2 regions of the Halobacillus amylolyticus genome follow, and region 2 is predicted to be linked to the other one. Evidence: predicted binding sites of a transcription regulator. Region 2 holds the regulator's gene; the other holds the start of a gene.

Region 1 (4,218 bases), 1.1 Mb from region 2:
ACTGAATTTAAGATACAAAAAGCGTTGCGTGAAGTGATGACAGGTCGAACAACATTTATTATCGCTCACCGGATTTCTTCTCTTAAACATGCAGATGAAATTCTTGTGCTTGAAGATGGGGCGGTTAAAGAACGCGGAGTCCATGATGATCTTTTAAAAAATGGCGGACCGTACCAACGTATCTATGATATTCAATATCAGGATAAGGAAAAAATATTAAATTCCTCAAAAATATCCTGAATAAAATATTCGAAAGGGGGAGAACAGATGGCTCGTAAACCTAAGCACAGACCTGAGACGAATAAACATTTGAACCGGTTTAAATACACGCAGGATCAAGCTATTGAAAAGCCGTTTAATTGGGCCCAAATGGTTCGTTTGCTCAAATATGTAAAACCATATACGAGACGCCTTTTGCCCATATCTATAATCGCTATGCTCGTATCAACAATCGTCCGACTCGTAGTACCTATTCTGATTGGTAAAGTCGCGATTGATATCGCGATAGCTGAAAATAATACGAATCTACTCATTCAGCTCGTAGTGGGTATTGCTATCCTGTATGTATTAAGTTATATAGGTAACGCTTTGCGTATCAAGTATGTCAATATACTAGGTCAAAATGTCATATACGATTTGCGTCAACACTTGTTTTCTCATGTGCAAAGACTTTCACATAAATTCTTTGATTCAAGGTCAGCGGGATCGATCTTAGTTCGAATTATGAATGATATTAATTCATTGCAGGAGCTCTTTACGAATGGAATTATCAATCTGTTAATGGATATTGTCATGTTGACAGGGATTGTGGTTATTTTATTCGCATTAAGTCCTAAGCTGGCTCTTGCTATCTTGGTAATTATGCCGCTCATGTTCTATATTTCTACGAAACTGCGCAGGAACATACGCCGCTCTTGGCAGGATGTCCGAATTCAACAATCAAGATTGAACTCTCATTTAAATGAGAGTCTTCAGGGAGTGCGTATTACACAGTCTTTTTCACAGGAAACGGAGAATGCCGAATACTTTAATGGAATAAACACGGATAATTTCCAATCATGGAATACCGCCACGAGGAAAAGTGCGATGTTTCGTCCGTTTGTTGAAATGAGTAACGCGGTCGGAACCGTAATCTTGATCTCATATGGTGCGTTTCTTATTTTACAAGGTGACATTGAAATCGGAACCTTTGTGTCGTTTGCCTTTTTCCTCGGCATGTTCTGGGAGCCGATTTCAAGACTTGGTCAAGTGTATAACCAGCTTCTCATGGCGATGGCCGCCTCTGAGCGAATCTTTGAGTTTCTTGACGAACAACCAAACGTTCAAGAGAAAGTAAATGCTCAGGACCTTTCAGATATGAAGGGGCACATAGAATTTGATCAAGTACAATTTGCCTATGATGAGAAGCGGATCGCTTTGCATAATATATCACTTGAAATGAAACAAGGGGAAACTGTCGCATTAGTCGGTCACACAGGTTCTGGTAAATCAACGATTGCTAACTTAATCAGTCGTTTTTATGACCCGACAAAAGGGGCAGTTAAGATTGATGGGACAGATCTTCAGGATGCTACGATTGATAGTGTCAGGCAGCAAATTAGTGTCGTTTTACAAGATACATTTATTTTCTCCGGTACGATTATGGAAAATGTCCGTTTCGGCCGGCCGACAGCTTCTGATGAAGAAGTGATTGAAGCGGCTAAGGTGGTTGGAGCAGATGATTTTATTAGTCGTTTAAATAGTGGTTATGAAACCGAGGTAGAAGAGAGGGGGAGTATTTTATCCGCCGGCGAGCGGCAGCTTCTATCCTTCGCGAGAGCGTTACTTGCTGACCCAAGAATCTTAATTTTAGATGAAGCAACAGCAAGTATTGATACAGAAACCGAAATGAAAATTCAGCAGGCGCTGAGAAGACTGTTGAAAGGCAGAACAGCTATTATCATTGCACACAGACTGTCAACGATCAGGGAAGCTGACAGCATTTATGTACTCGAACATGGCAAGATCCTCGAGCACGGCTCCCACGACCAGTTGATGGATCAAGAAGGCGAATATTTCGAATTAATTAAAGCGCAATTTCAAATGCTTGATGCTATTTAAAAAAATGTCCTCGTTCTCTATTTTGAGCGAGGGCATTTTTCTCTTTTCTCTAGGCTGTTTTCGAAAATTTGTTGCTCATTTATGGTGATTTTTCCCTCTGAGGTCTTCCTATACATAAAGGCAACAATCTTTACTAAAAGAGCCTTTATTTATTAAGATTCCGAAGAATAAATTGGATTTTTGATACAATTAAGGATTTTTTCATCAACTATAGGGTAATGTGTTGTAGAGTGAATAGCAGTCAAAAATGTAGACATTAGACTTACAATGAGATACGATAGATTCAGAGTTTGTGAAGTTTGTCACAAAATAGTCAACGATCATGTAAACATGTATCGCTTTTATGTTTTATACTTTAGATAGTAATGAATAGCGCAGGGGGATAGCAAATGTTTTTTGAAGATAGTGTGCTAATGAGTCGACTGCTTACCTTCTTAACTCTGGGGTTTCATATTATATTTGCAACTGTTGGGGTCGGCATACCTATCATGATATCAATGGCTGAGTTCATCGGGATTAAGAAGAAGGACCCGCATTATACATTGTTAGCACGAAGATGGACGAGAGGATTTACGATCACAGTCGCTGTCGGTGTGGTCACAGGTACAGCTATTGGACTGCAACTCTCTTTATTATGGCCGAGCTTTATGCAGTTCGCAGGAAATATTATTAGTTTGCCGTTATTCTTGGAAGTATTTGCTTTCTTTTTTGAAGCTATTTTTCTAGGGGCCTATCTTTATACGTGGGATCGTTTTAAGAATCCGATCTTTCACTGGTTATTATCAATCCCTATTGTTATAGGTTCAACCCTGTCCGCTTTCTTTATTACAACTGTCAATGCGTTTATGAATTCACCGCGAGGATTCGATGTTGAGGAAGGTAAACTAACCGCAGTAGAGCCTTTTGCGGCCATGTTTAACCCGGCAACACCGTCAAAAGTGTTTCATGTAATTACATCTTCTTATTTAACATCTGCAGCGATCTTAGCAACCATTGCCGCATTTATAATTTTGATAAAAAAAGGGACGACTTATCATAAGAAAGCTTTAAAGATGACGGTTACCGCCACGTTTATCTTCGCGATTGCTACGGCTGTAGCTGGTGATTCTTCAGCGAAATATTTAGCTGAATATCAGCCTGACAAGCTGGCTGCTGGGGAATGGCATTTTGAAACAGAGAAAAGCGCGGACTTGGTGATCTTTGGCACATTAAACGAAAACAATGAAGTGGAGAACGAAATCCGCATTCCGGGTGCACTCAGCTTCCTGGCTCATGGTGATTTCGATGCAGAGGTCGAAGGTTTATATGAAACACCTAAAGATGAGCGACCGCCGCTATGGATCCATTATATGTTCGACTTGATGGTTTCTATAGGTTTCTATTTAGTGGGTATATCCATGCTCTTCCTCATTTTCTGGAAGGTGAAAAAGTGGAATGAGTATAATAAATGGCTGTTAACAGGGTTAGCTGTAATCGGACCACTAGCCATGCTTGCTATTGAATTTGGCTGGATTTATGCAGAAGTCGGACGGCAGCCATGGATTATAAGAGGTTTCATGACAGTGGCAGAAGGAGCTACAACATCACCATACGTTGGATTAATGTTTCTGCTGTTCTTAGGGCTGTACATGGTTTTAGGAATTGGGTGTATTGTTGTGCTGCGTAAGATATTTAAAAATAATCCAGCAGAACTAGAGCTTGAAAGTCGCTACCCTAATGTAAAGGAGAGTGACAAAGAATGAGTTATGAATATATTGGCATCACGGTCCTTTGGTTTTTTCTATATGGCTATTTAATTGTTGCATCAGTCGATTTTGGAGCTGGATTCTTTGCTTACTATGCCAAACTGACGAAAAAGGATCACATTATTAATAAGCTGATATCCAGATACCTGTCACCTGTTTGGGAGGTAACGAACGTATTTTTTGTCTTTTTCTTTGTTGGTCTTGTAGGATTTTTCCCTGATACGGCCTATTATTTAGGACAATCACTGCTCATTCCAGGAAGTATCGCTATCGTTCTGTTAGCGATACGAGGGTCGTTTTATGCATTTGAAAGTTATGGGTCGAAGGATAACTCTGTGTACATGTTTCTTTACGGTGCCACTGGTTTACTGAT
Region 2 (4,218 bases):
ATGGAATATAAGGACTTTGCTTCCTGTACTCATTGCCACTTTTAACTTCGCTGTAACCGTCCGCCTAATTATTGCTTATATTAAAATAAAAAAAGCTAACAACAAAAAATAACTTACCAGGAGCTCCATGAACCCTGTGCTTGAAGGTGACCGAATTCAGCTTAGATGATCAACCTTTTCAGAACTGTTTTATGAATACAACCAACCGGCGATACGGTTTGATGAAAACCTTGGCTTTACCTATGAAGGAGCTCAACGGAATTTATTTTATGAGACGGACGAGCCTATGATATGTATTTATACGGGATGCTTCGACAAAAAAAGTGAAGATAAAATAGACAAAAGTAACGCCGTGGGCTCTACATTATGCTCACAGCGTTACTTTTTGTCTTGCTTCATCGTTTAGACACGTTCAGACTGCTTATCCTCCTGAACTCCTTTTAGGATAAATGAAAACGGGATCGCTAGGATCAACACCCCTGCCGAGACTAGGAACGCTTCATTCAATGTTTGTAATGTAGCTGCTTGCATATCTATATCGGGGGCCGTTGCAATTTGTGCCCGCCTCACTTCATAATAAATCGAAAAAAACACAATGCCGAGCGAAGATGAAATTTGTCTAATAATGTTATTCATAGCTGACCCTTGAGCAACGAGCGATTCAGGAATTGCATTCATCCCTGAAGTCGTGGCAGGCATATTGCCCATTCCCATGCCTAAGCCGCGAATCGTATTAAGAGCCAGGATCAACCAGTATGGTGTAGATAACTGCAGCATGCCGAGACCAAGGGTTGCCGCTGCCATGATGGCAAGCCCAGGTGGCACGACATATTTGGGCCCTTTTTTATCAAGCAAGCGTCCTCCGATCGACATAAATATTCCACTTGCCACCGCCGCTGGAAGAAACAACAATCCTGTCATTACCGCGGATAACTCGTACACATTTTGGATAAGTAAAGGCAGTAAAAAAATCCCTGAAAACAATCCAATCGAAGCAGACGAAGTGACTAAAATCGACACTGTATACGTTGGTACTTTAAAGACAGACAGATTAAGCAAAGGATCATCCTGCCTGTTTTCATAGAACACAAATAGAATAAGCGCTGACAGTCCACCTGTTACAAGAACAATATTCAATGGGTCCACTAATGTGTCAACACTGCGTCCCCTGCCAAGTGCATATAAAATAGACCCTATTCCGAGTGTAATGATCAGAAAGCCGATATAATCAAACCGCTTCGTTGGATTCGTTTCCGTACGTTCAAGAAACTTAGAAGATAAAATAAGCCCAATTAAACCAAATGGAATATTAAAAGCAAACAACCAGGGCCAGTCTAAAAACTGGATGATCAATCCTCCGACTGTCGGTCCAATGGCTGGTGCGACCATCGCTGCGACCCCGTACACCCCTACAGCCAGTCCTCGTTCATTACGTGGAAAGGAATTGAAGATGAGTGCCATAGCGATAGGCATCATTAAACCGCCAGCCATTCCTTGAATCGCTCGAGAAAAAATAATCATTCCAAGCGTTTGTGAGAATACTCCACATAAAGAGCCTATGATAAAGATACATAACCCTACCATGTACACTTTCTTTTTACCGAAGCGGTCTCCAAAATAACCGGTTAGCGGCATGGTCATTCCCATGGAAACCATAAAAATTGTCAAGATCCAGCCTACAGACACGGCATTAGAATTGAAAATATCAATAAATCTTGGCAACGTAGGGTTAAGCATACTGTTATTTAAAATAACAGTAAAGGTTCCAAACAGGACAGAAACTACGACTAACCACTTGTGCGGCAACTTCCTCATCATACCCCTCCCTACTATTTCGACATCCGAACTATTTATCACTATACCCCTCCACCACTCCGCTTAACCAATAAAATGGAAGGCAAAGTGGGTAATGCTTCTCATCTTTAGCTAAGCAATCACTTAAAATAAATATCTTCATACAGTATCAATGAAGGAGGGGCGATTATGTATCACTTAGCTACACTTTATTTAGCTTGTATTCTGGCTGGTTTTGCCTTAGCTAATATTCCAACCTCAGCTGTTATCACCGCAGAGGTCGCTAGCTTTTTTTCTATAATAGGTGGAATAGCGATCATTGTTTTTGCTTTAGCACTACTTTATCTCGGAGTTAAGGCTCTAATAAATAAGTAATAAAGCAAAAAGAGACCGCAACCAAACGGTCTCTTTTAGTCTTCTTCATTTAAAGGATAATGCTTTAAAAAATAGACAAGTGCTTGTAACTCAATGGCTAGATCAATGTGGTGAACACGGACATTGGAAGGCACAGTGATGCGGGCAGGTGTGAAGTTTAGTACACCAGATATCCCTGCTTCTACCAGTCTATCTGCAATTCCTTGTGCAGCTGTAGCAGGAACGGTTAAAATCGCTACACCAATTCCGTCCATATGCTTCTCTAAATCATCGATGTGCTGAACTGGCACACCTCCTACCTCTTCCCCTATTCTATCGTGATTGGCATCAAACGCCACTTCTATTTTTGTATTATTATTTTTCGTGAAGTTATAGTTTAGAAAGGCTGTTCCAAGATTTCCAACACCGATCAATGCAACCTTAGTTGTTTCGTCCTGGTCCAGGGTCTTTCTAAAAAAGGAAAGTAAATATTCCACATTATAGCCATAGCCCTTTTTCCCAAGGGCTCCGAAATAGGAAAAATCGCGGCGGATCGTAGCTGAATCCACTTTCACAGCTTCACTTAATTCTTTTGACGATACCCGAAGCTTCCCTTGGCCATGTAAGTTATTTAAAAAACGATAGTATAGCGGTAATCGCTTGGCCGTTGCCTGTGGAATCTTCGTATGTTCTGAATCCATTTCTCCACCTCCTCAATCTTCTCTGCGATAGTCTCCACTCTTCCCACCTGTTTTCTCATCGAGATAGGTCGGACCGATGACCATCCCCTTGTCTACAGCTTTACACATATCATACACGGTTAGCGCCGTTGCAGAAGCAGCGGTTAACGCTTCCATTTCTACCCCCGTGCTCCCCTTTGTTTTCACCTGAACTTCGATCAGCAGTTGATACGTATCTTCTACCTGCCAATCAAAGTTCACGTCGATCCCTTTTAACGAGAGCGGGTGACACATAGGAATCCAATCAGACGTTTTTTTAGCTGCCATAATCCCGGCTACTTGTGCGACAGCTAACACATCCCCCTTAGCCATCGTTTGATTCGTGATCTTATGATAAATCGACTTATTCACTTCAACACTTGTTTTAGCAACAGCCGTACGTACGGTATCACCTTTTTCAGATATATCGACCATCTTCGCGCGCCCTTGGTCATTAAAATGAGTAAACTCAGACATGTATAGGCTCCTTTTGCTCAAATCAGTTAATCAAACAGTACTCCTATTCTATCAAAAAATCAACTGGAAGTCGTTACAAGCAGGGGACTCTCGCCTTGCTACTGTTAACCTATATAAGATACACTTATGGCATTGAGGTGAAACGACATGATTCTCATGCAATTGAATCAATTAACAAAGCGTTTTGGGGCTGAGTTAATTTTATCGAATATTAAACTAGAAGTACAAATGCACGATCGAATCGCCATCGTTGGGCGAAATGGAGCGGGCAAAAGTACCCTTCTTAAAATGATGGCTGGGGAAATGAGCCATGATTCTGGTGATATTTTTAAACCCAAGGATGTCACTATGGAATATTTAGCACAGAATACCGGACTAGATTCCGAACAATCAATCTGGATTGAGATGGAAGGTGTGTTTGCTTATCTAAAGCGCTTAGAGAGTGAATTGCGGAAGATGGAGACGAACATGGCTGATCCGGCGCTTATGGAAGACCAGGATACTTATCAGAAACTGCTATCAAGTTATGATGAAAAACAGGATTATTTCAAGCGATCTGGCGGCTATCAATATGAAGCGGAGATTAAAGCTGTGCTCAACGGCCTGAACTTCCACGACTTCGATTGGAGTACACCAATTACTTCATTAAGTGGTGGTCAAAAAACGCGCCTAGCCCTCGGTAAACTGCTTTTGACTAAGCCTGATATTCTCATTCTTGATGAGCCGACCAACCACCTGGATATAGAGACACTTTCCTGGTTAGAAGGCTATCTGCAAGGCTATGAAGGGGCCGTTGTCATCGTTTCTCACGACCGCTACTTCTTAGATGAAATCGTCAACACTGTTTATGAAATTGCTCACCAGGGTTCGAAGA

Evidence for each region. Region 2 encodes Rex, which represses fermentation and respiration genes when NADH is low (regulators of the CRP and FNR family bind a similar motif). Its sites were predicted from a motif close to TTGTGAAATATTTCACAA; they were not measured.
Region 1: a site for Rex is predicted at 2,391-2,408, ahead of MUO15_RS05660 (cytochrome ubiquinol oxidase subunit I). Genes of this name have one in related genera too.

The regions. Positions count from the first base shown of each region.
Region 1 covers NZ_CP095075.1:1,067,878-1,072,095, reverse strand. The annotation lists gene MUO15_RS05670 (ABC transporter ATP-binding protein) at 1-240, shown strand, start outside; gene MUO15_RS05665 (ABC transporter ATP-binding protein) at 268-2,100, shown strand; gene MUO15_RS05660 (cytochrome ubiquinol oxidase subunit I) at 2,490-3,842, shown strand; gene MUO15_RS05655 (cytochrome d ubiquinol oxidase subunit II) at 3,839-4,218, shown strand, end outside.
Region 2 covers NZ_CP095075.1:2,198,637-2,202,854, forward strand. The annotation lists gene MUO15_RS11260 (DUF4305 domain-containing protein) at 1-112, shown strand, start outside; gene MUO15_RS11265 (MDR family MFS transporter) at 403-1,815, opposite strand; gene MUO15_RS11270 (hypothetical protein) at 1,984-2,169, shown strand; gene MUO15_RS11275 (redox-sensing transcriptional repressor Rex) at 2,205-2,849, opposite strand; gene moaC (cyclic pyranopterin monophosphate synthase MoaC) at 2,862-3,344, opposite strand; gene MUO15_RS11285 (ABC-F family ATP-binding cassette domain-containing protein) at 3,492-4,218, shown strand, end outside.